4 regions of the Cronobacter muytjensii ATCC 51329 genome follow, and region 4 is predicted to be linked to each of the others. Evidence: predicted binding sites of a transcription regulator. Region 4 holds the regulator's gene; each other region holds the start of a gene.
The links. Region 4 encodes LexA, which represses DNA repair genes until DNA is damaged. Its sites were predicted from a motif close to TNCTGTATGTACATACAGNA; they were not measured.

Region 1 (7,220 bases), 370 kb from region 4:
GCTGAGGTTACCCGTCGCCGCGTTAGCGCGCAGCATGGCGCGCACCTGGATCAAAAAGATCTCAGGCTGGTCGAGCGTAATGCGGATGCCGCGCCAGCCGAGGCATGGGTTTTCTTCGCTGATCGGCATATATGGCAGTTGTTTATCGGCGCCGACGTCGAGCGTACGCAGCGTAACGGGCTTGTCGTTGAACATCTGCAACATGCCCTGATACTGCGCCACCTGCTCTTCTTCGGACGGGAAGCCGCTTTGCAGCATGAAGGGAATTTCAGTGCGGTAGAGGCCGATACCGTCAATACGGCTGCCAAGCTTCTCTTCGTGCTCCGGGCTCAGACCTGCATTCAGCATGACCTGCACGCGCTCGCCGCTTTTAAGACAAGCGGGCTGCTCGACGTAATCTTCCGCGAGGCGGCTGAGCTCGTTCTCTTCACTAATGAGCCGCTGGTATTCATGCAGCAGCACCGGGCTCGGGTCCACCAGCAATTCGCCGCGATAGCCATCCACCACCAGCATACGGTGATGCAGCACCGAAGGCTGGATATCCGCGCCCATTACGGTCGGAATGCCCATGGCGCGCACCATGATGGCGGCATGGGAGTTCGCCGCGCCGTCACGCACTACGACGCCCATTAATCTGTCCTGCGGCAGCTCGGCAAGGGTCGTCGCGGACAGCTCGTCCGCTACCAGCACGAAGCGCTCCGGCCAGGTGTTGGGGCTCTGGATGTTATCGTCAAGATGGAACAACAGACGCTGTCCAAGCGTGCGAAGATCGCCTGCGCGCTCTTTAAGATAGCCATCGGTCAGGGCGGCAAACTGCTCGGCAAATCTTTCAATGACCTTTTTAACTGCCCATTCGGCGACCGAGCCTTTATCCACCTCGTCGTAGAGTTCACGACGCAACCGCGCGTCAGACAACAGGTGAGAGTAGAGATCGAAAATCGCCGCCGTCTCTTTTTGCGCGCCGGCGGCAAAGCGTTTGCTGTAGCGACGAAATTCTCCCGCCGCCTCTTCCAGCGCGGTGGTCAGGCGCTCACGCTCAAGCCCGGTGTCGAGCGTGGAAGCTTCGTACACCTGTTCCATCAGCGGCAGCGTGGCGTCCATCCATCCCTGAGCTATCGCCACCCCCGGCGACGCCGGCAGCGCGCGGATGCGTGTCTGTCGGTACTGGCCAAACAGGGCGGTAAGCTGCGACTGCGACAGAATGGCCGCCATCTGGGTGGCGAGCGTCACCAGGAATGACTCTTCGCTCTCGTCGTACTGACGCAGCTCACGCTGCTGGACGACTAAAACGCCGAGCAACTGGCGACGCTGAATAATCGGCACGCCGAGAAAGGCGCGAAAACGCTCTTCGCGCACGGAAGGAATGTATTTAAAGCTGGGATGTTTTTGCGCGTCAGCGAGGTTAATCGGCTCGGCGAGGCGGCCGACCAGCCCGACGATGCCCTCGTCGAAAGCCAGCGTGACGGTACGCCCGCGCGGTTTTTTAAGCCCCCGGGTCGCCATCAGGTAATAGCAACGCCGGTCGTGGTCGGCGAGATAAACCGAACAGACTTCGGTATCCATCGCAAGACAAATATCCGTGACGAGAATGTCCAGCGCCTCGTTGAGGCGCGGGGCGCTGGCAACTTTCTCGACTATTTCTCGCAACCGGGTGAGCATAATTTGCGTGGCTTAACCTCTTTTACGTCGCCAGGCAGGCGAAGGATTACGCTGCGGTGGCGCGCTCTCCTGCAACGGCATCACAACGCTTGCGAACTCTTTCATGACCCGACGATAAACATCGCGCTTAAAAGAGACGACCTGGCGCACCGGATACCAGAAGCTCACCCACCGCCAGCCGTCAAATTCTGGCGTACTGCTGGTTTGCATGTTGATATCGGCATCGTTGCTCATTAACTGCAGAAGAAACCACTTTTGTTTCTGGCCGATACATACCGGCTTTGTGTCCCAACGCACCAAACGTTTTGGTAATTTGTAACGTAACCAGTTGCGGGTTGTGGCGAGGATACGCACATCTTTTCGTTGTAGACCGACTTCTTCGAAAAGCTCGCGGTACATCGCCTGCTCCGCCGACTCGCCAGGATTAATGCCGCCTTGCGGAAATTGCCAGGAGTGCTGACCAAAACGTCTGGCCCACATTACCTGCCCCTGACGATTACAGATCACGATACCAACATTCGGGCGGTAGCCATCATCATCGATCACCGGACTACCTCAAAATAAACCTGGATAGTAACGATTGTTTCATACTCCTCATTGACGGTAAACCACTCTGTTAGCGGGTATGGACAGGAATAACATTTGAATAACTCACAAAAATATGCAGGGTTATAAACAGGTAACAGAGCTTTAGCCCGCTTTTATTCACTTTTTCTGTGGATATCTTTGTGAAGAAGTGTCTTATTTCCCAGGGAAAACCCAAAACAACCCTGAACTAAGGATAATTCTTATGGATAAAATTGTATTGCTATTCAAACGATTAAATTTACAAAAGCGTGATATCCATCGCATAACGTGACGATCATCACACTGACGATCCTTAGCCTGACGAAAGATCGACCAGCGTCGTTTTTATCCACAGATTATGCCAATAACTTAGTCACAATTTGCTGAAAAAGCGGGTTTTCGCTGGCCGTCAAGGCTGTAAATCGAAACAGTAGTGAGGGATTTACACAGTTATCCCATTTTTCTGTGGATAAACTGGTGTAAGATCCTGTTTATTGTCGGTGACCAGATTTGAACAACCTCGATTTTAAGCACGATAAATTTCTTTTTTTATCATAAAAACCATTTTAAATCATGCAATTGCCTGGTTTGCTCACATGCAGGTAAACTCTTTCCACAACCCCGTTTTTTACTGTTCATTTTTTAAACAAAAGGTGTTTTTTATGGCTTCCCTTGCCCCCCTTACCCGGCCGCCTGAAGATGAAGCGCAGTTGTTAGGACAGGCGCAGCAGCTGGCCGGGCTGACGCTTGGCGAGCTGGCGACGCTGGCGGGACTCGAAACGCCGGCAGATTTGCGACGCGATAAGGGCTGGACAGGCGTGCTGCTGGAGCGCTGGCTCGGCGCCAGCGCGGGCAGCAAGCCAGAGCAGGATTTCGCCGCTATCGGCGTTGAGCTTAAAACGATCCCGATAGACCGCCAGGGACGCCCGCTTGAAACTACGTTCGTGTGTGTAGCGCCGCTCACCGGCAATACAGGCGTGACGTGGGAAACCAGCCATGTGCGCCATAAGCTTAAGCGCGTGCTTTGGGTGCCAGTGGAAGGTGAGCGCGCGATCCCGCTCGGCGAGCGTCGTGTTGGCGCACCGCTGCTCTGGAGTCCGTCGCCGCAGGAGGAAGAGCAACTGCGTCGCGACTGGGAAGAGTTAATGGATCTCATTGTTTTAGGTCAGGTTGAGCGCATTACTGCCCGCCACGGCGAAGTACTGCAGTTGCGTCCAAAAGCCGCTAACAGTAAAGCCCTGACGCCCGCGTTCGGTGTTCACGGCGAGCCAGTGCTGACCCTGCCGCGCGGCTTTTATCTGAAGAAGAACTTCACCGCCGCCCTGCTGGCGCGTCATTTTTTGTTATAAACACCTTAAATTTTTGTCAACAGCCTTCCACAGACGCATATAATTAGCGTTTTGTTTCTTTGAGCAGGGCTTTTTAAATGTTGTTTGCATGGATAACTGATCCCAACGCCTGGCTGGCGCTCGGTACGCTGACGCTGCTGGAGATCGTACTTGGGATCGACAATATCATTTTTCTCTCGCTTGTCGTGGCGAAGCTGCCGAAATCGCAACAGGCGCTGGCGCGCAAGCTGGGTCTCGGCGCAGCGATGGTGATGCGCCTGGCGCTGCTGGCGTCGATCGCCTGGGTGGTGAAACTGACCAACCCGCTCTTTACGGTGTTCAGTCATGATATCTCAACGCGAGATCTCATCCTGCTGCTGGGCGGCCTGTTCCTTATCTGGAAAGCCAGCAAGGAGATCCATGAATCGATTGAAGGCGAAGAAGAGGGGCTGAAAACCAATGTTCACTCCTTCTTCGGCGCTATTTTCCAGATCATGTTGCTGGATATCATTTTCAGTCTGGATTCGGTCATCACCGCGGTGGGCCTCTCCGATCATCTGTTCATTATGATGGCGGCGGTCGTGATTGCGGTGGGCGTGATGATGTTCGCCGCGCGCCCTATCGGCGAGTTTGTCGAACGTCATCCGTCCGTGAAGATGCTGGCGCTTTCTTTCCTGATCCTGGTGGGCTTCACCCTGATGCTGGAAAGTTTCGATATTCACGTGCCGAAAGGCTACATCTACTTCGCGATGTTTTTCTCGATTGCCGTGGAAAGCCTCAATCTGTTGCGCAACAAGAAAAAACCGCTGTAAACATTACGCTCCTTCGGGAGCGTTTTTGTTTATTCCCCTGTGCTTTTAAGAATTTGCCGCTTTTTCACGCCGCCTCGCTGTTTTTTACTAGACTCTACGTGGACCCCTTCCTGATGAGGCGAAAAACAATGAATAAATGGGCTGTAGCAATTTCTGCCGTCGGATTGGCCTTCGCGGTTTCTGGCTGTAGCAGCGATTACGTCATGGCGACAAAAGATGGTCGTATGATCCTGACCGAAGGCAAACCGCAGGTGGATGACGAAACCGGGCTGGTCAGCTATCGTGATCCCCAGGGCAATGAGATGCAAATTAACCGCGATCAGGTTTCGCAAATCATTGAGCGCTAAATAAAAGGTCAGCATCGCGCTGACCTTTTGGTTTTTTCTCCCTTCCCTCTTTTCCTTTTGTCTCCCCTCTGCCATGTTTATATTCCTTTGTCAGGAATGGCCTGACGCGGACTGAACAACAGAAGGTAGGCTGGCTATGCATTATCACCGTATCCCTCATAGCTCACTTGAAGTCAGCACGCTGGGGCTGGGAACCATGACGTTTGGTGAACAAAACAGCGAAGCCGACGCCCATGAACAGCTCGATTACGCCGTAAGCCAGGGCATAAACCTGATTGATGTCGCCGAAATGTACCCCGTCCCGCCGCGCCCGGAAACCCAGGGCCTGACGGAAACTTACGTCGGCAACTGGCTGAAAAAACGCGCCAATCGCGAAAAGTTGATTATCGCCTCGAAAGTCAGCGGCCCGAGCCGTAACAGCGACAGCGGCATCCGCCCCAATCAGGCGCTGGATCGCAAAAATATCCGCGACGCGCTCGACGCCAGCCTGAAACGTTTACAGACCGACTATCTCGATCTCTACCAGGTGCACTGGCCGCAGCGCCCAACTAACTGCTTTGGCAAACTCGGTTACACCTGGACTGACAGCACGCCAGTCATCACGCTGCTGGAAACGCTCGAAGCGCTGGCGGAATTCCAGCGCGCGGGGAAAATCCGTTATATCGGCGTCTCCAACGAAACCGCTTTTGGCGTAATGCGTTATCTGCATCTGGCGGATAAACACGATCTGCCGCGCATCGTCACCATTCAAAACCCGTACAGCCTGCTGAACCGCAGCTTTGAGGTGGGTCTTGCCGAAGTGAGTCAATATGAAGGCGTTGAGCTGCTGGCTTACTCCTCGCTGGCGTTCGGCACGCTTTCCGGCAAATACCTGAACGGCGCGAAACCTGCCGGCGCCCGCAATACGCTCTTCAGCCGCTTTACGCGCTACAGCAGCGAGCAGTCGCAGAAAGCGGTCGCCGCCTATGTGGACGTGGCGAAACGCCACGGGCTGGACCCGGCCCAGATGGCGCTGGCGTTCGTGCGCCAGCAACCGTTTGTCGCAAGCACGCTGCTTGGCGCGACGACGATGCAACAACTCAAAACCAACGTCGAAAGCCTGCATGTCGAATTAAACGAAGAGGTGTTAGCGGAACTGGAGGCGGTGCATCAGGTGTATACCTACCCGGCGCCGTAAGCATTCAACCGCTGCCTGTAAAAAGACCCGCCGAAGCGGGTCTTTTTTTACTGTTTGCGTCGCCACAGCCAGAGCCCGGCGATGGCCAGCGCGAAAATCGCGCCAAAGCCGACGCCAATCCCTACCACCGGCAGCGAGAGCTTCACCGCCAGCGAATAGAGCCCCAGCATCAGCAGCATCGCGGTATTCTCGCCGAGGTTTTGCACCGCAATGGCGTTGCCCGCGCCGACGGAGCGCTTACCGCGCTCCTGTAACAGCGCGTTGAGCGGCACCACGAAGAAACCGCCGAAAAAGCCTATCAGCAGCAGTAACAGATACGCCGGCAGCGCCGCCTGCTGGAGCGAGAAGAAGATAACCGCGATGCCAATCAGAATGCCCGCAGGCATACAGCGCGACACGCGCTCCAGCGTCACCAGCTTCGCCGCCGCGCCCGCGCCCACCACGATACCGACCGCCACCATCGCGTTCAGATACGTCGGCGTGGCGTTATCGGTAATGCCAAGCGCGACCGGCACCCACAGCACCAGTAAGAAACGCAGCGTCACGCCTGCGCCCCAGAACATGCTGGTGCCCACCAGCGAAAAGCGGGTTTCATCGTTATGCCACAGTTCGCGACAGGCGCTGAAGAAGCTGCGCGTCATCGGGCCGAAACGCCAGGACTGCCCCGGGCGCGCTGCGCCGAGTTTCGGGATAAGCAGGTTGGCCGCCACCGCGCCCGCGTAGGCAAGCGCGCAAACGCCGAGCGCCGCGCCAACGTGCCAGTCCGCCAGCACGCCGCCTGCCATCGACCCAATCAGGATCGCCGCGATGGTCGAAGACTCCATCAGCCCGTTAGCTTTCACCAGGCGATCGCCGGTAGTTATTTCGCCGAGTATGCCGTACTTGGCAGGCGAATACGCCGCCGCGCCGACGCCCACCAGCGTATAACCGACAAACGGGTTGCCGCCGAAGACAATAACCACCGCGCCGAGCAGCTTCAGGCCGTTGGCGACCATCATCACCCGCCCTTTGGAGAAGCTGTCCGCGACCTGTCCCACGAACGGCGCCAGCAGGATATAGGCGCAAACGAACACCATCTGCAACACCGGCTGGCTCCAGTCCGGGTAGAACTGTTGCTTGAGTAGCGCGAGAGTGGCAAACAGCAGCGCGTTATCGCCAAACGCCGAGAGAAACTGCGCGGCGATAACCGCCATCATCCCTCGCGAAAACAGCGAGCCGTTCTGGCTGAGCGAATCAGGCATGATGGGCCTCTTCCTGGTCGACGATTTTTTTCAGCGATACAAAATCGGGTTTGCCGCTGCCCAGTAACGGCAGCTGTTTGAGGAAGCGG
Region 2 (7,220 bases), 1.9 Mb from region 4:
GGCGCAGGACAGAATCATCATTCAGGAGCCGCTGGAAGCGAGCGATATTCCCTACCGCCACGACCGGCATCTCCTGCGCGTCTCGCTTGAAAAAGCCATTCAGGCGTTGGGGTGACCCCTGGCGTGAATGGGCGTGATGAGAAAGTGTGGGGTTTTACCGCCGCAACGGCGGGTGAGACCGGGGCTGTCGCGGGGCACGATGGCGGGTGCGCTTACCCGCCCTGCAAACGCCATGCTCTTTGTTCAATATCGCAGGGGTAAGCGAAGCACCGCTGCTTACCCTCCACGTTGACGCATTCACGCCCGCGCCAGAGCGAGAGCATTACGAGGCAGCGATAAACAGCTCGCGTAGCTGGTGAAGCTTGTCGCGCAGCTGCGCCGCCTCTTCAAACTCCAGGTTCTGGGCGTGCTGCACCATCTGCGCTTCCAGCTGATGAATTTTCTGCTGCAGCGCTTTCGGCGTCAGCGCCAGCTCAGCGGCTTCGACATCGGCGACGGTCCGGCCTTTGCCGCGGCCTTTCGGCTTGGTTTTCGCGATATTCTCGCCAAGCGCCAGAATATCCACCACCTTCTTGTTCAGCCCCTGCGGCACAATGCCATGCTCTTCGTTGTATGCCTGCTGCTTCTCACGACGGCGTTCGGTTTCGCTAATCGCTCTGGCCATCGACGGCGTAATTTTATCGCCGTAGAGAATCGCTTTACCGTTGACGTTACGCGCCGCGCGGCCAATGGTCTGAATAAGCGAGCGCTCGGAACGCAGGAAGCCCTCTTTGTCGGCGTCAAGAATAGCCACCAGCGACACTTCCGGCATATCCAGCCCTTCTCGCAGCAGGTTAATGCCCACCAGCACGTCAAATTCACCCAGCCGCAGGTCGCGGATGATTTCCATACGCTCCACGGTATCGATGTCAGAGTGCAGGTAGCGCACCTTCTCGCCGTGCTCTTCCAGATATTCGGTTAAATCTTCGGCCATTCGCTTGGTGAGCGTCGTCACCAGCACGCGTTCGTTGATAGCGACGCGTTTGCGGATTTCCGACAGCAGATCGTCCACCTGCGTCGCCACCGGACGCACTTCGATAATCGGGTCGAGCAGCCCGGTCGGGCGCACCACCTGATCGATAATCTCGCCGCCCGATTTTTCGAGCTCATAGTTGCCGGGCGTCGCCGACACATAGACGGTCTGCGGCGCCAGCGCCTCAAATTCTTCAAACTTCAGCGGACGGTTATCCAGCGCCGACGGCAGTCGAAAGCCATACTCCACCAGCGTCTCTTTGCGCGCCCGGTCGCCGCGGAACATCCCGCCGATTTGCGGAATGGTCACGTGCGATTCGTCGATAACCAGCAGCCCGTCCGCCGGCAGATAGTCAAACAGCGTTGGCGGCGCCTCGCCCGGCCCACGCCCGGAGAGATAGCGCGAATAGTTTTCGATGCCCGAGCAATATCCAAGCTCGTTCATCATTTCGAGATCGAACTGGGTGCGCTGGGTCAGACGCTGCTCTTCCAGCAACTTGTTGTTCTCAAGCAGCACCTTACGACGCTCCGCCAGCTCCACTTTGATCTCTTCCATCGCCTGCACGATGCGCTCGCGCGGGGTGACGTAGTGCGTTTTCGGGTAGACGGTGAAACGCTGGATAATGGAATCCACGGTGCCGGTCAGCGGGTCGAACAGCGACAGCCGCTCCACCTCTTCGTCAAACAGCTCGACGCGCAGCGCCAGGTCGTCCGATTCCGCCGGGAAGATATCGATCACTTCGCCGCGCACGCGGAAGGTGCCGCGCTGAAACGCCTGATCGTTGCGGGTATATTGCAGCTCCGCCAGTCGACGCAGAATCGCGCGCTGGTCAATGATCATCCCTTTGGTGAGATGCAGCATCATTTTCAGATAGAGATCCGGATCGCCCAGACCGTAAATCGCCGACACCGACGCCACCACAACCACATCGCGCCGCTCCAGCAACGCTTTGGTCGCCGACAGACGCATCTGCTCAATATGCTCGTTCACCGACGCGTCCTTTTCGATAAAGGTGTCGGAGCTCGGCACATAGGCTTCCGGCTGGTAGTAGTCGTAGTAGGAGACGAAATACTCGACAGCATTCTCCGGGAAGAATTCTTTCATCTCGCCGTAAAGTTGCGCCGCCAGCGTTTTGTTAGGCGCCAGTACCATCGTCGGGCGCTGCAAATCGGCGATAACGTTCGCCATGGTGAAGGTCTTACCCGAGCCCGTCACCCCAAGCAGCGTCTGGTGCGCCAGCCCGTCCTCCAGCCCTTCCTTGATGCGGCGGATAGCCTCTGGCTGGTCGCCGGAAGGTTTGAAAGCGGAGTTGAGTTTGAACGGTTTGCTCATGAAGAAACACCTGATGAAGATTCGCGCGGAACAGAGCGTTAATTGTACTCACCGCAGCGATTTTTGCCAGCGATAAATACTGGATATAAAATCAGTAGCCGGTTAGCGGATGTTGTCTCTGTCGCGCTTTTACCGGCAGGAATGAAGAAAATTTGCCCGCTTGCGAGATAAAACACTGCCGGGTAGCGGTTATCCCCAGAACTTTTTGTCCTTTAACATTTGTCAAGCGAAGCTGTGATACTTTTGTTGCAGCAGATGACACTTTTCCTTCAGCGCTTGCTTTTAATTAACCTGCTAATTTAAAACGATTTTTCATAAAAGACGGCTTTCGCGCCAGATCGGGTGAAACCCGCATCGGCTCTCGCTTACGGCGCGTTTTCTAACTCTAATGCACAAGGTTATCCACAGGAATAGTGGATAACTGCCTCCAGCCCTGAAAGCGCGCCGCGTGGGCTATTCACTCTGAACCCCCGCGTCTGGCTCAGAAAAAATTTTTCCCGCCTGGTTTTCGCCATATTTACGTCCTCTGACGGGCGCCTGTGGCGCGATCCCATTCACAGATTTTTGCTTAGCTTTTGCCCCGCGCTGCACCAAAACCACGCTAAGCCTGGCACTCAAAACGTGCACGCCGACAGGCTTTCGCCAGGATAACGCACTGGCTTGCCGGCGCTCCTTTAGGTTTAGTCTCAATTCCTGGCCCGATCAAAGGTGTTTTCACTGGCTGGCAAGAGAATTGCAATACCCCTGTTACCGGAACGACACCCGCTTCCCGTCCTTGCCGGGGAGCGAAGCAGGATGCGTGGGCAGACCGGGGAAGTCAGAGCGCGACCCGCGTTTACGCGCGGCGCGCCAACGCCGTTTTTCGATACCCTGTCTGAAGGAGAAGCGCCATGTTAAGTCTGCACGCGGTTAACCACTTTTACGGCACGCAGCATACCCTGTGGGACGTCAGCCTTGATTTACTGCCGGGGGAGTGCACCTGCGTCATCGGCGCGCCGGGCATGGGAAAGACCACGTTGTTGAACTGCATCGCCGGGCATTTACCGGTGAAAAGCGGCAGTATTCTCTGGCGCGAGGCCGGATGCGCGCCGCAGGAGTTAATGCGCGTCGGGGCGCAGGCGCGCGCGGCGCTGGGCATCGGTTATGTGCCGCAGGAACGGCGCTATTTTTCGCAGCTCACCGTCGAAGAAAATCTGCATATCGCCCTGCTCGCGCAGCCCCGGACCGGAGCCACCCTGCCGGAGCCGGTGTTTGACCTTTTCCCGGCGCTGTATGACGAGCGCCACGCGCAGGCCTCGCGCCTGACGCCGGAAGTGGCGCACCAGCTGACTCTTGCCCAGGCGCTGGTGACGCGTCCGCGCCTGCTCATCCTTGATGAACCGACGCGCGGGCTTGGGCAGAAATTTATTCCGCGACTGGGCGATATTCTGGTGCGGCTTAACCGCGAATGGGGAATGAGCCTGCTGCTGGTGGAGCGCCACCTGGCGTTTATCCGCCGGGTGGCGGATCGCTTCTGTCTGCTGCATCGCGGGCGCGCCGTGGCCCGCGGCAGCGTGGCGCAGTTAACCGATGCGCGCATGACGCACTGGATAACGCCCTGAGGCGTTAACGCGCCAGTTTCCCTACATCAATCCACTGCGCGGCGGGCGTCACGTCCGGCTCCGCGCCCAGCCACGGGATCTCGCCAAGCATCGGCGCCGGCAGCAGGCGTTGCAGCGTGGCGAGATAGTCCTGATGACGACGGCCCGGCGGTTGCACATCGTTCGCCACCCAGCCCGCAAGACGCAGCCCGGCGGCCTGCACCGCCTGCGCGGTCAGCAGCGCATGGTTGATGCAGCCAAGCTTTACGCCGACCACCAGGATAACCGGCAGACGCTCCTGCTGCGCCCAGTCGGCAAAGGTGGCGTCGTCGGTGAGCGGCGTAAACCAGCCGCCCGCGCCTTCCACCAGCACCCAGTCGGCCTGCTGCTCCAGCGCGCGAAGGCCTGCGGACATCACCGCGAAATCAATCGGCTGCCCCTCTTCCCGGCTCGCGATGTGCGGCGAGGTCGGCTCCCCGAACGTCAGCGGATTGACCTGCTCGTAACGCAGCGCCACGCTGCTGTGTCGCTGTAACGAGAGCGCATCGCTGTTGCGAAGCCCTTCCGGCGCCATTTCGCTGCCCGAGGCAACCGGTTTGTAGCCCGCCGCGCGCCGTCCGGCAGCCTTCGCCGCTTCGAGCAGCGCGCAGCTGGCGACGGTTTTGCCCACTTCAGTATCGGTTCCGGTAATAAACCAGCGTTCAGTCACGTTTAATCACTCCAGAAATCAGGTGGTAAGTCAGCGGGAAGCGGCCATCCTGTCGCGGCCAGGCCTCTTCCAGCGCACGCAACTGGCGGCGCGTGAGCGTGCGGCTCTCGCGTCCGGCGTGCAGATGGGTGGCGCCGATGCCCTTCAGGGACTGCATCGCGCCGAGCGCGTCGGCAAACAGCAGGGTTACCGGATGCTGGCGCAGCGTCATGCGGGCTGCGGGCGCGGCGGCGTGAATGGATTGCGGGCTGGCGAAGTGATTGGCGTGTGCCCGGTCGTCGACCGCCCTCCACGCCTGATGCAGTTCGTGAAGCGAGCCGTGCGCCAGCGTGCTGAACGCCACTCGCCCGCCCGGCCGTGCGACACGTAACATCTGCGCCAGCGCCGCCGAAAGGCTCTGGCACCACTGCACCGCCAGGTTACTCCAGACGAGATCAAAGCTTGCATCGGCGAACGGCAGCGCCTCAATATCGCCCTGCACGTAGCGGTGTGCGGCGCGGCGTTCGCGCGCCTGCGCCAGCATGCCGGGGCTTAAATCGAATGCGGTGACGTCGCAGCCGCGCGCACGCCAGTCGAGACTGCCCGCGCCGGTGCCGCAGCCCGCGTCCAGCACCGTCGCGACGCCCTGCGCGCCGCAGTGTTCCGCCAGCAATTGCGCGCTCTGCCGCTGGAGCGTCGCGAAATCGTCATAGCTCTGCGCCGCGCGGCCAAACGCGGCGGCCACAGCGCGTTTATCAACGGCAACCGTCATATAACGCCTCCAGCAGCGCGTCGATATCGTCATCCTGATGCGCGGCGCTCAGCGTCAGGCGCAGCCGCGCGGTGCCCGCAGGCACGGTCGGCGGGCGGATGGCCGTTACCCAGCAGCCGCGTTCGCGCAACTGGGCGGCGAGCGCAAGCGCGGCACCGTTCTCACCGACGATGAGCGGCTGAATCGCGGTCTGCGACCCGGCAAGCGCCAGCGGCAATTGCGCCGCGCCCGCGCGAAACCGGGCGATATGGCGCGCCAGTCGCGCGCGCCGATCGTCGCCTTCGCGAATGAGCGTTAACGCGGCGTTCAGCGTCTGCGCCTGCGCCGCTGGCATCGCGGTGCTGTAAATGAGGTGGCGCGCCGTCTGGAGCAGATAATCGGCCATCGGCTCGCTGCACAGTAGCGCCGCGCCGCTCAGGCCAAACGCCTTGCCGAACGTCACCAGCAGTAAATCGGGCTTCACGCCGGCGACATCGCAACTGCCCCGCCCTTCACGGCCCAGCACGCCGATGCCGTGGGCATCATCCACCATCAGCAGCGTCTGCGCGTCCTGCGTCAGCCCGGCGAGCTCAGCGAGCGGCGCGAGATCGCCATCCATGCTGAACACCCCTTCGGTGAAGGCGAGCGTCAGACCGGCGCCGGGTTTATCTAGCAGCGCCGCGAGCGCCTGCGGCGAATTATGCGCAAAGCGGCGAAGCGTCGCCGGACTGTGGCTTGCGGCCTCCAGCAGCGAGGCGTGGCTTAGCCGGTCAGCAAAAAGGCGATCCTGCGGCTGCATCAGCGCAGCCACCACCGCCTGATTAGCGGCGAAACCGGAGATAAACAGCAGCGCGCGATCGTAGCCGAGCCACTGCGCCAGTGCGTTTTCCAGCGCCTGATGCGCGCCGCTGTACCCGCTGACGTGACCAGACGCCCCGCTGCCGACGCCATATTTTTCCGCGCCCTGTCGCCAGGCGGCGACCAGCGCCGGATGCTGGCTCAGTCCCAGATAGTCGTTGCCGGAAAAGTTGCGGTAGCGAATGCCCTGATGGACCAGGGCGCCGCCGGGCGCCGGGTCACAAACGACGCGACGGCGCAGGCTGTGGCTGGCTTCTCGCGAAGCGAGCGCCGCGTCGATTCTCTCCTGCCAGGTCATACCGCCGCCGCGTTGTAATACTGTGCGTTGTCGGCGTCGCGCAGCGCATGCTCCAGACGCTGCTGCTGTTCGTTATCGCCCGCCAGCACCGCGGTCTGCTGCGGGTTGATGCCGAGCTTGCGGAACAACTGCAAATCTTTGTCCTCTTCAGGGTTTGGCGTGGTCAGCAGTTTGCAGCCGTAGAAAATGGAGTTAGCGCCCGCCATAAAGCACATCGCCTGGGTCTGCTCGCTCATCTGCTCGCGGCCCGCCGAGAGACGCACGTATGAAGTCGGCATCATGATGCGCGCCACCGCGATGGTACGGATGAAATCAAACGCGTCGACGTCGTCGTTATCGGCAAGCGGCGTGCCTTTCACCTTCACCAGCATGTTAATCGGCACGCTTTCCGGCGGCGTCGGCAGGTTGGCGAGTTGCAGCAGAAGGCCGGCGCGGTCGGTCACGGTTTCCCCCAGCCCCACGATGCCGCCGGAGCAGACCTTAATGCCCGCGTCGCGCACCTTTTCAATCGTGTCGAGACGCTCCTGGTAGGTGCGCGTGGTGATGATGTTGCCGTAAAACTCCGGCGAGGTGTCGAGGTTGTGGTTGTAGTAGTCAAGCCCCGCCTCGCCGAGACGCTGCGCCTGGGCGTCGCTCAGCGTGCCGAGCGTCATGCAGGTTTCAAGGCCCATTGCTTTGACGCCCTGCACCATCTGCTCAAG
Region 3 (7,220 bases), 1.4 Mb from region 4:
GTTCGTCGGGATCAAGGCGCAGGTAATGCCGAGTTCCTGCTCGCCGCCCAGCAGACGATCCGGGTCAGAAAGTTTAAACGCGAGACCCAGCACGGTGGCGATTGGCGCGAGCGTAATGTAGCGCTTGTTCCAGGTGAGGCGCATGCCAAGCACCTGCTCACCCTGCCACTCGCCCATGCAGACCACGCCGGTATCCGGAATAGCGCCCGCATCAGATCCCGCTTCAGGGCTGGTGAGCGCGAAGCAGGGGATTTCCAGCCCACGCGCCAGGCGCGGCAGATAATGGTTTTTCTGCGCTTCGGTGCCGTAGTGTTGCAGCAGTTCGCCAGGGCCGAGCGAGTTCGGCACGCCGACGGTAATCGCGAGAATGCCCGAGACGCCGGAGAGTTTTTGCAGCACGCGGGACTGCGCATATGCCGAAAATTCCAGACCGCCATACTCTTTCTTGATGATCATCGCGAAGAAGCGATGTTCTTTCAGGTACGCCCACAGCTCCGGCGGCAGATCCGCCATTTCGTGGGTTATCTGGAAGTCATTGGCCATGCGGCACGCTTCTTCCACCGGGCCGTCGAGGAACGCCTGCTCTTCGGCGGTCAGCTTCGGCTGCGGGTAATTATGCAGCTTTTGCCAGTCCGGGTTGCCGCGAAACAGATCGCCTTCCCACCAGGTGGTACCGGCGTCGATCGCCTCTTTCTCCGTGCGCGACATTGGCGGCATCACCTTACGAAAGCCGCGGAACACCGGTGCCGAGATAAGCGATTTACGCATCGGCGTCACGTTAAGGGGAACCAGAATGATAGCCAGCGGCACCAGCAGCCACAGCGACCAGAGGCCAACGGCGCCCAGGGCTGCGGTCCAGGCCAGCAGAATCAGGCTGCTGAGCGTCAGGCTGACGCGGTGATAAAACAGCGCACCGATCAGGACGAGGGTGGCAACGATACTCAAGATCATCATAAAGAAAAGCTCCCTTGCTTGTAGGAGGTCTGACCACTTGTGATGATATGGTTGTAGAGGATGTTGCTTTTTTTAGCAATGCGTTCACAAAATAATTACAACCTGGCTCACATTGTTGCCGCACGTAAACGCAAAACCTGCACGCAGGCCGCGGCGTGGCGCTTCTCGCTCCCGGCGCTATCCGGTACACTGCATGCGGTTACTTTTTAATGCTGAAGGATATCCCTCATGTACCAGGATCTGATTCGTAACGAGCTGAACGAAGCCGCCGAAACGCTGGCTAACTTTTTGAAAGATGAAGCCAATATCCACGCTATCCAGCGGGCGGCGGTGTTACTGGCGGACAGCTTCAAAGCGGGCGGCAAAGTGCTCTCCTGCGGCAACGGCGGTTCACACTGCGACGCGATGCACTTCGCCGAAGAGCTGACCGGGCGCTACCGTGAAAACCGTCCGGGCTATCCGGCGATCGCGATTTCCGACGTCAGCCACATCTCCTGCGTTGGCAACGATTTCGGTTACGACCATATCTTCTCCCGCTATGTCGAGGCGGTAGGGCGTGAGGGCGATGTGCTGCTCGGCATCTCCACGTCCGGCAACTCCGGTAACGTTATCAAAGCCATCGAGGCCGCGCGTGAGAAGGGCATGAAAGTTATCACGCTGACCGGTAAAGACGGCGGCAAAATGGCCGGCACCGCCGATGTCGAAATCCGCGTGCCGCATTTCGGCTATGCTGACCGTATTCAGGAAATTCACATCAAAGTGATCCATATCCTGATCCAGCTGATTGAAAAAGAGATGGTGAAAGCCTGATTAGGCTGTTGTGCCGGTACGGGCGCGCGTCGCACGTCCGGCTGCCCCAGTGACGCCTTCTGCGAGGAAGGCGGCGTGTGACGAGGTGAATCATGTGCGAACTGCTCGGGATGAGCGCCAACGTGCCGACCGATATCTGCTTTAGCTTTACCGGCCTCGTGCAGCGGGGCGGAGGAACCGGGCCGCATAAAGACGGCTGGGGCATTACCTTTTACGAAGGCAAAGGCTGTCGCACGTTTAAAGATCCGCAGCCGAGCTACAACTCGCCCATCGCGAAGCTGGTGCAGGATTACCCCATCAAATCCTGCTCAGTGGTGGCGCATATCCGTCAGGCGAACCGCGGCGAAGTGGCGCTGGAAAACACCCATCCGTTTACCCGCGAGCTGTGGGGCCGCAACTGGACTTACGCCCATAACGGCCAGCTCACCGGCTACCGAACGCTCGACACCGGCCCGTTTCGCCCGATTGGCGAAACCGACAGCGAAAAAGCCTTCTGCTGGTTGCTGCATAAGCTCACCACGCGCTACCCACGCACGCCGGGCAACATGACGGCGGTCTTTCGGTATATCGCCGAACTGGCAAGCGAACTGCGCGAAAAGGGCGTCTTTAATATGCTGCTCTCTGACGGGCGCTACGTGATGGCGTTCTGCTCCACCAATCTCTTCTGGATAACACGCCGTGCGCCGTTTGGCGTCGCCAAACTGCTCGATCAGGATGTGGAAATTGATTTTCAGGAGGAGACCACACCCAATGATGTGGTCACGGTGATCGCCACGCAGCCGCTGACAGGCAATGAAACCTGGCACAAGATTATGCCAGGCGAGTGGGCGTTATTTTGTCTCGGGGAGCGTGTAGTTTGACGCCAGTTGCGGGTGCACCACGCTGCTGCTGAGCGGTTTGCTGACCACATAAGTGCCATTCACTACTGAAACGACTGGCGGCTGACGGGTCGCCATAAAGTAGTCATACCCAGGCTTAAGCTGTTTCCAGAAACCGATAAAGTACGAATACTTATGTCGCTCCATATTGGCGTCGGTCATGCGGAACGGATAAATGCTCACCTGGACATTCGGCTGACCAAACACCAGCGCGCCGGTGACGAACTGGAAAATCTCATCGATATTTTTATCGGTCATCGCATAGCAACCCACGGAAACGCAGGCGCCGTGGATCATCAGATATTTCCCTTCATAGCCGTTAGCGCGGTCAAAGGCGTTCGGAAAACCGATATTAATCGCTTTATAAAAACGGCTGTCGGGTTTGAGCTGGCTACGCTGCACGCTGTAAAAGCCTTCCGGGCTTTTGAAATCGCCCTGACGACGTTTCGGCCCAAGACCGCCGGAATAGTTGCAGATACGGTAGCTATCCAGTAACTGGTATTGCTCGCCCATCTTGACGTACAGCTCAAGCGTGCGTTCTTCCTTAAAGATCTGGATATAAACCGGGGAACCCATTAACTGCTGTTTTAATTCTTTTTTTATCGGGGTAACGCTGTCGCTACTGACTGTACTGGCCCATGAAAAGCACGACACCAGAAGCATTGCGATTAACAATGCGATTTTACGCATACTGCTTGTTTCCTTGAGAACGCTAAGACCGATGCCGGAACGGCGCAGGGAGCCAAAATAAGACTATTCTGGTTCAGGAGCGCTCACATTAGCATCGCTGTTATTTTTCGCAAGCGCTGCCTGCTGCGTTTACAATTAAGTTCTGCTTAACTTCCTGGCGCCGCGTTGAATTTACTCAATCCCGCCGAAATAAGGAAGGTTGCCGCAGCGCGGCTTTTTTGCCAGACTGTATGCACATACAGTGCGAGGCCGGGGTATGCGCAAAATCATTCATGTCGATATGGACTGCTTTTTCGCAGCGGTTGAGATGCGCGATAACCCCGCCCTGCGCGATATTCCGCTCGCCATCGGCGGCAGCCGCGAACGCCGTGGCGTTATCAGTACCGCCAACTATCCGGCCCGAAAGTATGGCGTTCGCAGCGCGATGCCCACCGGAATGGCCCTCAAGCTCTGCCCGCACCTGACGCTCCTGCCGGGCCGTTTTGACGCTTATAAAGAGGCCTCTGCCCATATTCGCGATATCTTCTCGCGCTACACCCCGCTGATTGAGCCGCTGTCGCTCGACGAGGCGTATCTTGACGTCACCGACAGCCCGCACTGTTACGGCTCAGCCACGCTGATGGCGCGCGAAATCCGCCAGACGATTTTTAACGAATTACAGCTCACCGCCTCGGCAGGCGTGGCGCCGATTAAGTTTCTCGCCAAAATCGCCTCGGATATGAATAAGCCCAACGGACAATATGTTATTACGCCGCAAGCGGTGCCCGCATTTTTGAAATCGCTGCCGCTTGGCAAAATCCCCGGCGTCGGCAAAGTGACGGCAGGCAAGCTCGAAGGGCTGGGGCTGCGTACCTGTGAAGATGTGCAGAACAGCGATCTGGCCTCGCTGCTTAAACGCTTCGGAAAGTTTGGCCGGGTGTTATGGGAGCGCAGCCACGGCATCGATGAGCGTGAAATCAGCCCGGATCGCCAGCGGAAATCGGTGGGTGTCGAGCGCACGCTTGCGGAAGATATCCATGAATGGGCAGAGTGCGAGGCTATCATCGAACGGCTTTATCCGGAGCTCGAACTGCGGCTCGCGAAGGTCAAACCCGATCTGCGCATCGCGCGACAGGGCGTTAAACTCAAATTTAATGATTTTCAGCTGACCACTCAGGAACATGTCTGGCCGCGCCTGAATAAAGAAGACCTGATCGCGACCGCAAAAAAAACCTGGGATGAGCGGCGCGCCGGGCGCGGCGTGCGGCTGGTGGGGCTGCACGTGACGCTGCTTGATCCGCAACTCGAACGCCAGCTGGTGCTGGGGCTTTGAGGTTTTCCCGGTCGGGCTGGTGGGCGCTGCGTTTACTCACCTGCATGACGATGACCGGCGGGGGGCGTAGGGCGGGGAAGCGCAGCGCGCCCGACCTCCGCAAACGACGCTAACGGCACCTCCCGTCCCCATCCTTCAAACATGTCTCGCGACGCCGCAAATAAAAAGGCGGCCTCAGAGCCGCCTTTATTCTGCATTCCGCTTAAACGCTTATTTAACCGGGATCGCTTTCAGCAGCTCGGTCAGCAGGGTCCAGTACTGGCCCACGCTTTCGATATGGACCTGCTCATCCGGCGAGTGCGGCCCGGTGATGGTTGGCCCGATGGAAACCATATCCATCTGCGGGTACGGTTTTTTGAACAGACCACATTCCAGCCCGGCGTGGATAACCTGGATATTCGGCGTTTTGTTAAACAGACGCTGGTAGGTTTCGCGCACCAGATGCATCACCGGCGAATTCGCGTCCGGCTGCCAGCCCGGGTAGCTGCCTTTAGCGACGCTCTGCGCGCCCGCCAGCTGGCCCAGCGCGTTCAGCATGCCCACCACGTAATCTTTACCGCTGTCGATAAGCGAGCGGATCAGGCAGATGATTTCCGCCTGCTCGTCGTTCATGGTGACCACGCCCACGTTCAGGGAGGTTTCCACCACGCCTTTGGCGACGTCAGAGTTACGGATGACGCCGTTCGGCATCGCGTTCAGCAGCGCCACAAACGCATCGCGGCTCTGTGCGGTCAGCGCGGCTTTATCCGTGCTCGCCGACTCCAGCAGAACGGTAATGTTCTTCTCTTTAACAGAGAGCTCATTTTTCAGGATATCGAGATAGGTATTCGCCAGCGTTTTCAGCTCGTCCGCTTTAGCGGCAGGCACCGCGACGGTCGCGAACGCTTCGCGCGGGATAGCGTTACGCAGCGTGCCGCCGTTGAAATCCACCAGACGCAGATCTAACGCTTTTGCATGTGCGAACAGGAAACGGGCCAGCAGTTTATTAGCGTTGCCGAGACCCAGGTGGATATCGCCGCCGGAGTGGCCGCCTTTCAGCCCTTTGAGCGTCAGTTTAAACGCCTCGAAACCGGCCGGGATCGCTTCGCGGGAAAGCGTCAGCGTGGAGATAAAATCGATGCCGCCGGCGCAACCCATGTAGATTTCGCCTTCCTCTTCGGAATCGGTATTGATCAGGATGTCCGCCTGCAACCAGTCGGCCTGCAGACCGAACGCACCGTCCATACCGGCTTCTTCGGTCATGGTCAGCAGCACTTCCAGCGGGCCATGTTCAACGGCATCATCCGCCAGCACCGCCAGCGCGGAGGCCATACCGATGCCGTTGTCCGCGCCAAGCGTGGTGCCGCGCGCTTTCACCCACTCGCCGTCAATGTACGGCTGGATAGGATCTTTGGTGAAGTCATGAACGGTGTCGTTATTTTTCTGCGGCACCATGTCAAGGTGCGCCTGCAGCACGACCGGCTTGCGGTTTTCCATGCCGGCGGTCGCCGGTTTGCGAATTAAAATGTTGCCCACCTGGTCGCGCTCGGCGAACAGGCCTTTTTCCTTCGCCCAGCCCATGATGTGTTCGGCGAGTTGTTCTTCATGATAGGAAGGATGAGGAATGGAGCAGATTTTCGCGAAAATATCCCACAGCGGTTGAGGGGAGAGTTGAGACAGTTCAGACACGTTAAGTCTCCTTGACTGAGCCCGCTGCAATGCGGCGAACGGGCCTCTGGGTTATCGTTGTGATGTGCCGCAAGACGGGCCTGGGCAATAGCCCGAGAATACCACTTTCTTTTATGCCGTGCAGACCAAAGCGAGCAAAAACCACGGCCCGTGCCGCATGGCACTGGTTTTTAGCGGTTCAGATCTCTATAATCTCGCGCAACCTATTTTCCCCCTGAACACTTTTTAAGCCGTTTTTTAAACTGGCCGGGACACTTCACATGAGCGAAAAATACGTTGTCACCTGGGATATGTTACAGATCCATGCACGCAAGCTGGCGAGCCGCCTGCTGCCGGCCGAGCAGTGGAAAGGCATTATCGCCGTCAGCCGCGGCGGTCTGGTGCCGGGCGCGCTGCTGGCGCGCGAACTGGGTATCCGTCACGTTGATACCGTCTGTATCTCCAGCTACGACCATGACAACCAGCGCGAACTGAAGGTTATCAAGCGCGCCGAAGGCGATGGCGAAGGCTTTATCGTGGTGGACGATCTGGTGGATACCGGCGGCACCGCGGTGGCTATCCGCGAAATGTACCCAAAAGCCCGTTTCGTGACCATTTTCGCTAAGCCGGCAGGCCAGCCGCTGGTGGATGACTACGTTATCGACATTCCGCAGGACACCTGGATCGAGCAGCCGTGGGACATGGGCGTGGTCTTTGTACCGCCACTGTCTGGCCGTTAATCCCGCCCTTACGCATCTTTACGCCCGGCACCGCCGGGCGTTTTTGTTTTTATCCATCGCCTGCGAGTACAATTAAGCTTTGTGACGTTTTCACGGAGGCAGAGCATGTCGCAGGCAAATCTGAGCGAAACCCTGTTTAAGCCACGGTTTAAGCACCCCGAAACGTCGACGCTGGTGCGTCGGCTTCAG
Region 4 (7,220 bases):
AGCTAAGCGGACGCACTTCAGCGCCGACGCCGACAAACTGTGAGTTCTCTTCGCTCTTAAAGCCTTTGGTTTCCGTCAGATCGCCATCGGCGCTCAGCGTCACCAGATCGTTATGCCAGGCCACACCGGCGGTTACCAGCGGCGAGATCTCATAGGTATCTTTAAAGCCATTAACCTCTTTGGTATCGATATCGCGCGAAAGCAGGTTCTGCCCGCTCAGGCCCACCGTCCAGTTTTCGCCGAAATCCGCCGCCAGGCCAGCGTCGACGTTAAAGCCGGTGTCATCATTGCGGTAGCGATCGCTGTCCCAGTCGCTGCTCTTATAGTTATAAATTGAGACCGAGTAGTTATAGAGCCAGGTTTTTTGCAGCTTCGGCGTGACGCCAACTGACACCGGCACGTCGCCCAGCTGGAACTGGCGAGCGAACGCCACGCCGTAATCGGAGACGATCGCCGCACGGCCAAACGCCGAGGAGGTCAGGCGATCGGTTATCGTGTCGGAGCCATTGATCGCCGCGTTGATTATCTGCCCGCCCGCGTAAAGATCGTCATTTTCAATGCGGCGCAGGTAGTCGATATCGCTCTGATCCACCCGGGTGCTGACGCGCGCGTGCGCATAGGCTTTCGCCACAAATGCCACCGCCAGCACGTCGTTGGGGATACTCACAGCGATACCGCCCGCCGCGCGCGCGTTGGCCGATTTGCCGCGCAGGTTTTCCAGCTCGTCGCCAAGCTCGCCCGCCGCGCCCTGGAACTGGCGCAGCGTGCCGATAGGATCGGCGGCGATATCCCCTGGCGTCAGGCTGTTCACCACATCGCGATAATAATCGACGCGATCGCTGATATGGTCGATTTCATCTTCAAGATTGTCTTTATCGGTAATTTGCGCCTGTAATGCCGGGAGAATCACAGTAATGTCATCATCCGGTTGAGAACGCGCCAGTAACGCCGGGTTAATCAGCACGCCGCTGCCGTAATCGGCTGACGCGACGCCGGTTCCGCCCATTGCATCGTTACGGGCCTGCGCCCAGGTATTTGCCGCACTCGCCTGATTTGCTATCACCATAGAAAGGGCGACGGCTGCCACTGAAGGTTTGATTATATTTTTCACAGTTTACCCGCTTATTATCAACATGAAGGACATCCTCTGCCTTTGCCAGACAGAGACGATTTCTGTTGTGAAGAACGCACTACGCCAGAGGTTGAGGCTTTGTCTCAACGGCAATTCCGGGCTCGTTTCGTGATCGCCCTCATTATTTATAGATTAGGCTTCTTAATTCGTGTAGGTAAGCCATCGTGCGGACCGAAAAATTGTGGCGGGTGATCGATCCAGCGGTCTGGCCGGGTGGCGGCATAGGCGCCGTTGAGCGGGTAATAGATGCGGTTTTCCGGTTTGTTCGCCTCGCCCACCACCAAAAGGCGTACTTCACTATCGGTATTATTAATGAAGGTGTGACAGAGGCCGGTACCAGCCGGAAAGCCGACGCTGTCACCCGGTTTTAACGGCCAGAGCTCACCGTTAAGCCAGACGTCCGGAAACCCTTCCAGCACATAAACAAACTCTTCTTCGCTACTTTCGGCGTGTGGGTAAGACGTGCGACGCCCCGGCGGCAGGCGCTCATGATGAATGCCGAGCCGCGTCAGGCCCGTCCGTTTCGCCAGCGGCGCGCCGACAGACATGCGTTCATTGCTGTCGGGATAAGCCGCGTCGTCGCTGCCCTCCACATCCTGCCAGTGACAAATACAATCAGGCCGAGCTTGCATAGACACCTCCAGATAAGTTACCTGAAAGGTATAACACAGCCGGGATGTCGGTGTTTTGGCCGGTTCATGATAAAGTGATGACTTAATCATGATTCATAGAGGATGCCGATGGATACGACGATTTCGCAGGAAGTTCTGGCGCAGGCTGAAAAGCTCTGCCAGCAACGTAATGTGCGCCTGACTCCGCAGCGCCTCGAAGTGCTGCGTTTAATGACGCTACAGCCAGGCGCCATCAGTGCTTATGATCTGCTCGATCTACTGCGCGCAACCGAACCGCAGGCGAAACCGCCGACCGTCTATCGCGCGCTCGATTTTTTGCTTGAGCAAGGTTTTGTGCATAAGGTGGAGTCCACCAACAGCTACGTGCTGTGTCATCTGTTCGACAACCCGGCGCATACTTCAGCGATGTTTATCTGTGGGCGTTGCGGCGTGGTGAAAGAAGAAGCGGCAGAAGGGGTGGAAGATATTATGCATGCGCTTGCGGCAAAAATGGGCTTTGCGCTGCGCCATAATGTTATCGAAGCACATGGTCTTTGCGCGGCCTGCGCGGAAGTGGAAGCGTGTCGCCATCAGGGGCAATGCGGGCATGACCACAGCATTACAGTGAAAAAGAAAGCGCGTTAAACCAGGCGGGTGGTACATCCTTGTACCGGTGGGCAGGGCAGCCTCAGGGAAATAATACCGTTGAGGTGGTAGCCAGCCGATTACCAGCGGTAATCGTGGCGAGATTCCCAGTCAGTCACTTCCTTGTCGGCTTCATCTTTCGCGTAACCGTAACGTTCCTGGATTTTACCTACCAGCTGGTCACGTTTCCCTTCGATGATAGTCATATCATCGTCGGTTAATTTACCCCATTGTTCTTTCACTTTACCTTTAAACTGTTTCCAGTTACCGCCAGCTTCATCTCTGTTCATAGACGTCTCCTTTAACATTCGGTAGTGAATCAGTCTCACAGGTTTTCCTGTGGGGGCTCAGCCAGAGTTGTCTTCATCATTTGCTGAACGTACTACTTATTTTAGACGTCAATTTTAACCGTGGCGGGATATTCAGAATCTTTAACCATAACGAAGCGCTGACACGGATAATCTATCGGTTGTCACGTCAGCGTTATCGTAGCGGAAAAGCTTAGTGCAGCAGGCGGCCGCGACGCCATAAATAGCCGAGCGACAGTCCGCGCAGCGCCAGAAAAACGGTGAGCGCCAGCCACAGCCCGTGGTTGCCGAGACTCGGGAGCGTCAGCAGCGTGAGGCCAAACCCCAGCGCCGCGACAGCCATACTGTTGCGCATCTCCGCCCCGCGCGTCGCGCCGATAAACATCCCGTCCAGCAGATAACACCAGACGCCGACAACAGGCAGGATCACCTGCCAGAAGAGATAGGGTTGCGCCAGCGCCTGCAGCGAAGGCAGAGAGGTTAACAGCGACACGATCTGCTGCCCCGCGATGGCGTACATCAACGCAAACGCGAGCGCCACCATTCCAGCCTGTCGGCACGCCGCGCGCCAGACGCTGTGCAGCTGCGATTTATCCTTTGCGCCAAACGCCTGCCCGGCATGGGCTTCCACTGCGTAGGCGAACCCGTCGAGCGCATAGGCAGTGAACGTGAGCAAGGTCATCAGGAGCGCGTTAACGGCAACAATATCGCTGCCGAGCCGCGCGCCGAAAACGGTAACAGACGCGAAACAGAGTTGCAGCAGCAGCGAGCGCAGCATGATATCCCGGTTCAGCGCCAGTAGCCTGCCGATGCCGCCGCGCCAGGCGGTTTTCAGCATCGCGAGCGTAATACCACGCAGGCGCAGCACACGGACTGCCATTATCAGCCCGATGCCAAGCGTCGCGTACTCTGCGATGGCGGTCGCGAGCGCTGCGCCCTGCACGTTCAGGCCAAGCCCCATCACAAACCAGAGATCGAGCGCGATATTAAGCAGGTTGCCGACGACGAGCAGAATGACTGGCGCTCTTGCGTACTGCACGCCAAGCAGCCATCCCAGCAAAACCAGGTTCGCCAGCGACGCGGGCGCGCTCAGCCAGCGAATCTCCAGAAATCGTCGTGCCTGCGTCAGCACGGCGTCGCTACCGCCTGTGATATGTAGCGCCAGAGCAATCAGCGGCTCGCGTAGCGCGATAATCAGCGTACCTGCGAGAAGCGCCAGCGCCATTGGCTGCACCAGCGCGCGGGCCAGCGCCGCCGGATCGCGCGCGCCGAACGCCTGTGCGGTAAGGCCGGTGGTGCTCATGCGCAAAAAGAGCAGCAGCATAAAGAGAAAACTGGTGGCGGTCGCGCCGACCGCGACGCCGCCCAGATAAACGGGGCTGTCGAGATGGCCGATTACCGCGGTATCCACCAGCCCGAGCAAGGGCACAGTGATATTGGAGAATATCATTGGCAGCGCGAGGCGCCAGAGGGCTTTGTCGGTAGAGGTCAGAAAAGGCATATGGCGTTCCGATGCCGTTACGCGAAGAAAACCGTGTATAAAATTAGCGGAGCAGGAGAGTCATTACCGTAACCGGGGCGGGCCAGTTACGGTAATGAAGCGTTACGAAGCCGGGAAAGCTGTCAGAGCCACTCGCCGTTGCGAATAACGCCGACCGCCAGGCCTTCGATAGAGAAGTTGTGCTCGCGCAGATCGACAACGATAGGTTTGAACTCGTTATTTTCTGGCAGCAGCTCAACGACATTGCCCTGTTTTTTCAGGCGCTTTACCGTTACTTCATCGTCAATGCGCGCCACAACGACCTGGCCGTTGCGCACATCCTGCGTTTTATGAACTGCTAACAGATCGCCGTCCATAATTCCGATATCTTTCATCGACATCCCGCTTACGCGCAGCAGGAAATCCGCATTCGGCTTAAACAGGCCCGGGTCAACCTGATAGTGGCCTTCGATATGCTGCTGCGCCAGCAGCGGCTCGCCCGCCGCGACACGCCCCACCAGCGGCAGACCGTTTTCTTCTTCCTGCAGCAGACGAATACCGCGCGACGCGCCGGAAACAATCTCAAGCACCCCTTTGCGCGCCAGCGCTTTAAGATGCTCTTCCGCCGCGTTAGGCGAACGGAAACCCAGACGTTGCGCAATCTCCGCGCGCGTAGGCGGCATGCCGGTCTGGCTGATGTGATCCCGAATGAGATCAAACACCTCTTGTTGCCTGGTAGTTAATGCTTTCATTCCGCCCCCTGGGTGCATATACAGTGATGCTGTGAGTATATACAGCTAAAGGCGATTTTAAAACCATAACCGGTTAAAAAAGCGCTTCTTTAGCAATTTCTGGAAAACTTATCGCAAATGCTGCCAGAGCAGCGTGACCCACACGACCAGCGCGAGGATAATCGACAGCAGTACCGCGGCGGACCCCATGTCCTTGGCGCGCCCCGAAAGTTCATGAAATTCAGGGCCAATGCGATCCACCACCGCTTCGATGGCGCTGTTAAGGATCTCAACGATCATCACCAGCATAACGGAGCTAATAAGGAACAAACGGGTCATCGGGTCGACGTCCAGCCAGCAAGCGATAATAATTGCTGCAATAACGGCGACCGCCTCCTGGCGAAACGCAGCTTCATTTTTCCAGGCAGCGCGCAATCCCTTCCAGGAATAGCCTGCTGCTTTAATAATTCGGGTTAACCCCGTGGTGTTATTGGCCATGACAAGAAACCTTTTTTAAATTCAGGCGTCAATGCTAATGCGCTTCGATAAAGAAGCACCACAGAAATTCTACGGAGTTTCTGATATTCTTGCGCCGCAATTGCATTATTAACCAGAGGCTTTACATCGTTTATGTCCGGTTGGCCACGAATTTACTACAAATTACTTAATTTACCATTAAGCGTGCTGGTAAAAAGCAAGTCCATCCCGGCGGCACCCTGCCCCGAACTTGGGCTCGATACTTCACGCCCCATCATGTATGTGCTGCCGTATAACTCGAAGGCGGATCTCCTGACGCTGCGTGCCCAGTGCCTGGCGCACGATCTGCCAGATCCTCTGGAGCCGCTGGTTATCGACGGCACTGAACTGCCGCGCTATGTGTTTATCCACGGCGGCCCCCGCGTGTTCACTTATTACACGCCGAAAGAAGAGTCGATCAAGCTGTTCCACAACTATCTCGACCTGCACCGCAACAACCCGGATCTCGACGTTCAGATGGTGCCGGTCTCTGTGATGTTTGGCCGTGCGCCGGGCCGTGAAAAAGGCGTGGAAAACCCGCCGCTGCGCATGCTGAACGGCATCCAGAAATTCTTCGCGGTCTCCTGGCTTGGTCGCGACAGCTTTGTCCGTTTCTCGCCGCCCGTGTCGCTGCGTCGCATGGCGACGGAGCACGGCACCGACAAACGTATCGCCCAGAAGCTGGCCCGCGTGGCGCGTATGCATTTCGCTCGCCAGCGCCTCGCCGCCGTCGGCCCACGCCTGCCGGCGCGCCAGGATCTCTTTAACAAGCTGCTCTCTTCAAAAGCCATCGCCCGCGCGGTGGAAGATGAAGCGCGTACTAAAAAAATCTCGCATGAGAAAGCCCAGCAGAATGCCGTCGCGTTGATGGAAGAGATTGCCGCGGACTTCTCCTACGAAGCCATTCGTATTACCGATCGCGTCCTGGGCTTTACCTGGAACCGTCTGTATCAGGGTATCAACGTCCATAACGCCGAGCGCGTGCGTCAGCTGGCGCATGATGGTCACGAGATTGTTTATGTGCCCTGCCACCGCAGCCACATGGATTATCTGCTGCTCTCTTATGTGCTTTATCACCAGGGGCTGGTGCCGCCGCACATCGCTGCGGGCATCAACCTGAATTTCTGGCCAGCCGGGCCGATTTTCCGCCGGCTGGGCGCTTTCTTTATTCGCCGCACCTTTAAAGGCAACAAGCTCTATTCGACGGTGTTTCGTGAATATCTGGGCGAGCTTTTCAGCCGCGGCTATTCGGTAGAGTATTTTGTGGAGGGCGGACGTTCGCGCACCGGCCGTCTGCTTGACCCGAAAACCGGCACGCTCTCCATGACTATCCAGGCGATGCTGCGCGGCGGCACGCGTCCAATTACGCTGGTGCCGATTTATATCGGCTATGAACACGTGATGGAAGTGGGCACTTACGCCAAAGAGTTGCGTGGCGCCACCAAAGAAAAAGAGAGCCTGCTGCAGATGCTGCGCGGCCTGAGCAAGCTGCGTAATTTAGGCCAGGGTTACGTGAATTTCGGCGAACCGCTGCCGCTTATCACCTTCCTTAACCAGCATGTGCCGGAGTGGCGCGACGCCATCGACCCGATCGAAGCGGTGCGTCCGGCCTGGCTGACGCCGACAGTGAATGAAATTGCCGCCCAACTGATGGTGCGCATCAACAACGCAGGCGCAGCTAACGCCATGAACCTTTGCTGCACCGCGCTGCTGGCGTCGCGTCAGCGCTCGTTAACCCGCGAGCAACTGACCGAACAGCTGGAGTGCTATCTGAGCCTGCTGCGCAACGTGCCGTAC

Region 1: mutH (DNA mismatch repair endonuclease MutH) is a predicted target of LexA. The motif match lies at 2,640-2,659, and genes of this name have one in related genera.
Region 2: uvrB (excinuclease ABC subunit UvrB) is a predicted target of LexA. The motif match lies at 2,422-2,441, and genes of this name have one in related genera.
Region 3: dinB (DNA polymerase IV) is a predicted target of LexA. The motif match lies at 3,557-3,576, and genes of this name have one in related genera.

Annotation. Positions count from the first base shown of each region.
Region 1 is NZ_CP012268.1:515,276-522,495, reverse strand. It holds gene ptsP (phosphoenolpyruvate--protein phosphotransferase) at 1-1,659, opposite strand, end outside; gene rppH (RNA pyrophosphohydrolase) at 1,672-2,205, opposite strand; gene mutH (DNA mismatch repair endonuclease MutH) at 2,889-3,575, shown strand; gene AFK63_RS02535 (TerC family protein) at 3,653-4,366, shown strand; gene AFK63_RS02530 (YgdI/YgdR family lipoprotein) at 4,495-4,713, shown strand; gene AFK63_RS02525 (NADP(H)-dependent aldo-keto reductase) at 4,850-5,890, shown strand; gene lplT (lysophospholipid transporter LplT) at 5,938-7,131, opposite strand; gene aas (bifunctional acyl-ACP--phospholipid O-acyltransferase/long-chain-fatty-acid--ACP ligase) at 7,124-7,220, opposite strand, start outside.
Region 2 is NZ_CP012268.1:2,657,162-2,664,381, forward strand. It holds gene yvcK (uridine diphosphate-N-acetylglucosamine-binding protein YvcK) at 1-115, shown strand, start outside; gene uvrB (excinuclease ABC subunit UvrB) at 323-2,344, opposite strand; gene AFK63_RS12295 (ABC transporter ATP-binding protein) at 3,235-3,945, shown strand; gene bioD (dethiobiotin synthase) at 3,950-4,633, opposite strand; gene bioC (malonyl-ACP O-methyltransferase BioC) at 4,626-5,384, opposite strand; gene bioF (8-amino-7-oxononanoate synthase) at 5,368-6,519, opposite strand; gene bioB (biotin synthase BioB) at 6,516-7,220, opposite strand, start outside.
Region 3 is NZ_CP012268.1:3,101,300-3,108,519, reverse strand. It holds gene fadE (acyl-CoA dehydrogenase FadE) at 1-954, opposite strand, end outside; gene lpcA (D-sedoheptulose 7-phosphate isomerase) at 1,183-1,764, shown strand; gene AFK63_RS14330 (class II glutamine amidotransferase) at 1,857-2,624, shown strand; gene dpaA (peptidoglycan meso-diaminopimelic acid protein amidase) at 2,595-3,332, opposite strand; gene dinB (DNA polymerase IV) at 3,589-4,644, shown strand; gene pepD (cytosol nonspecific dipeptidase) at 4,855-6,312, opposite strand; gene gpt (xanthine phosphoribosyltransferase) at 6,573-7,031, shown strand; gene frsA (esterase FrsA) at 7,137-7,220, shown strand, end outside.
Region 4 is NZ_CP012268.1:146,235-153,454, reverse strand. It holds gene AFK63_RS00810 (conjugal transfer protein TraF) at 1-1,111, opposite strand, end outside; gene AFK63_RS00805 (cupin domain-containing protein) at 1,258-1,764, opposite strand; gene zur (zinc uptake transcriptional repressor Zur) at 1,873-2,388, shown strand; gene AFK63_RS00795 (CsbD family protein) at 2,469-2,678, opposite strand; gene dinF (MATE family efflux transporter DinF) at 2,890-4,197, opposite strand; gene lexA (transcriptional repressor LexA) at 4,320-4,928, opposite strand; gene AFK63_RS00780 (diacylglycerol kinase) at 5,037-5,405, opposite strand; gene plsB (glycerol-3-phosphate 1-O-acyltransferase PlsB) at 5,538-7,220, shown strand, end outside.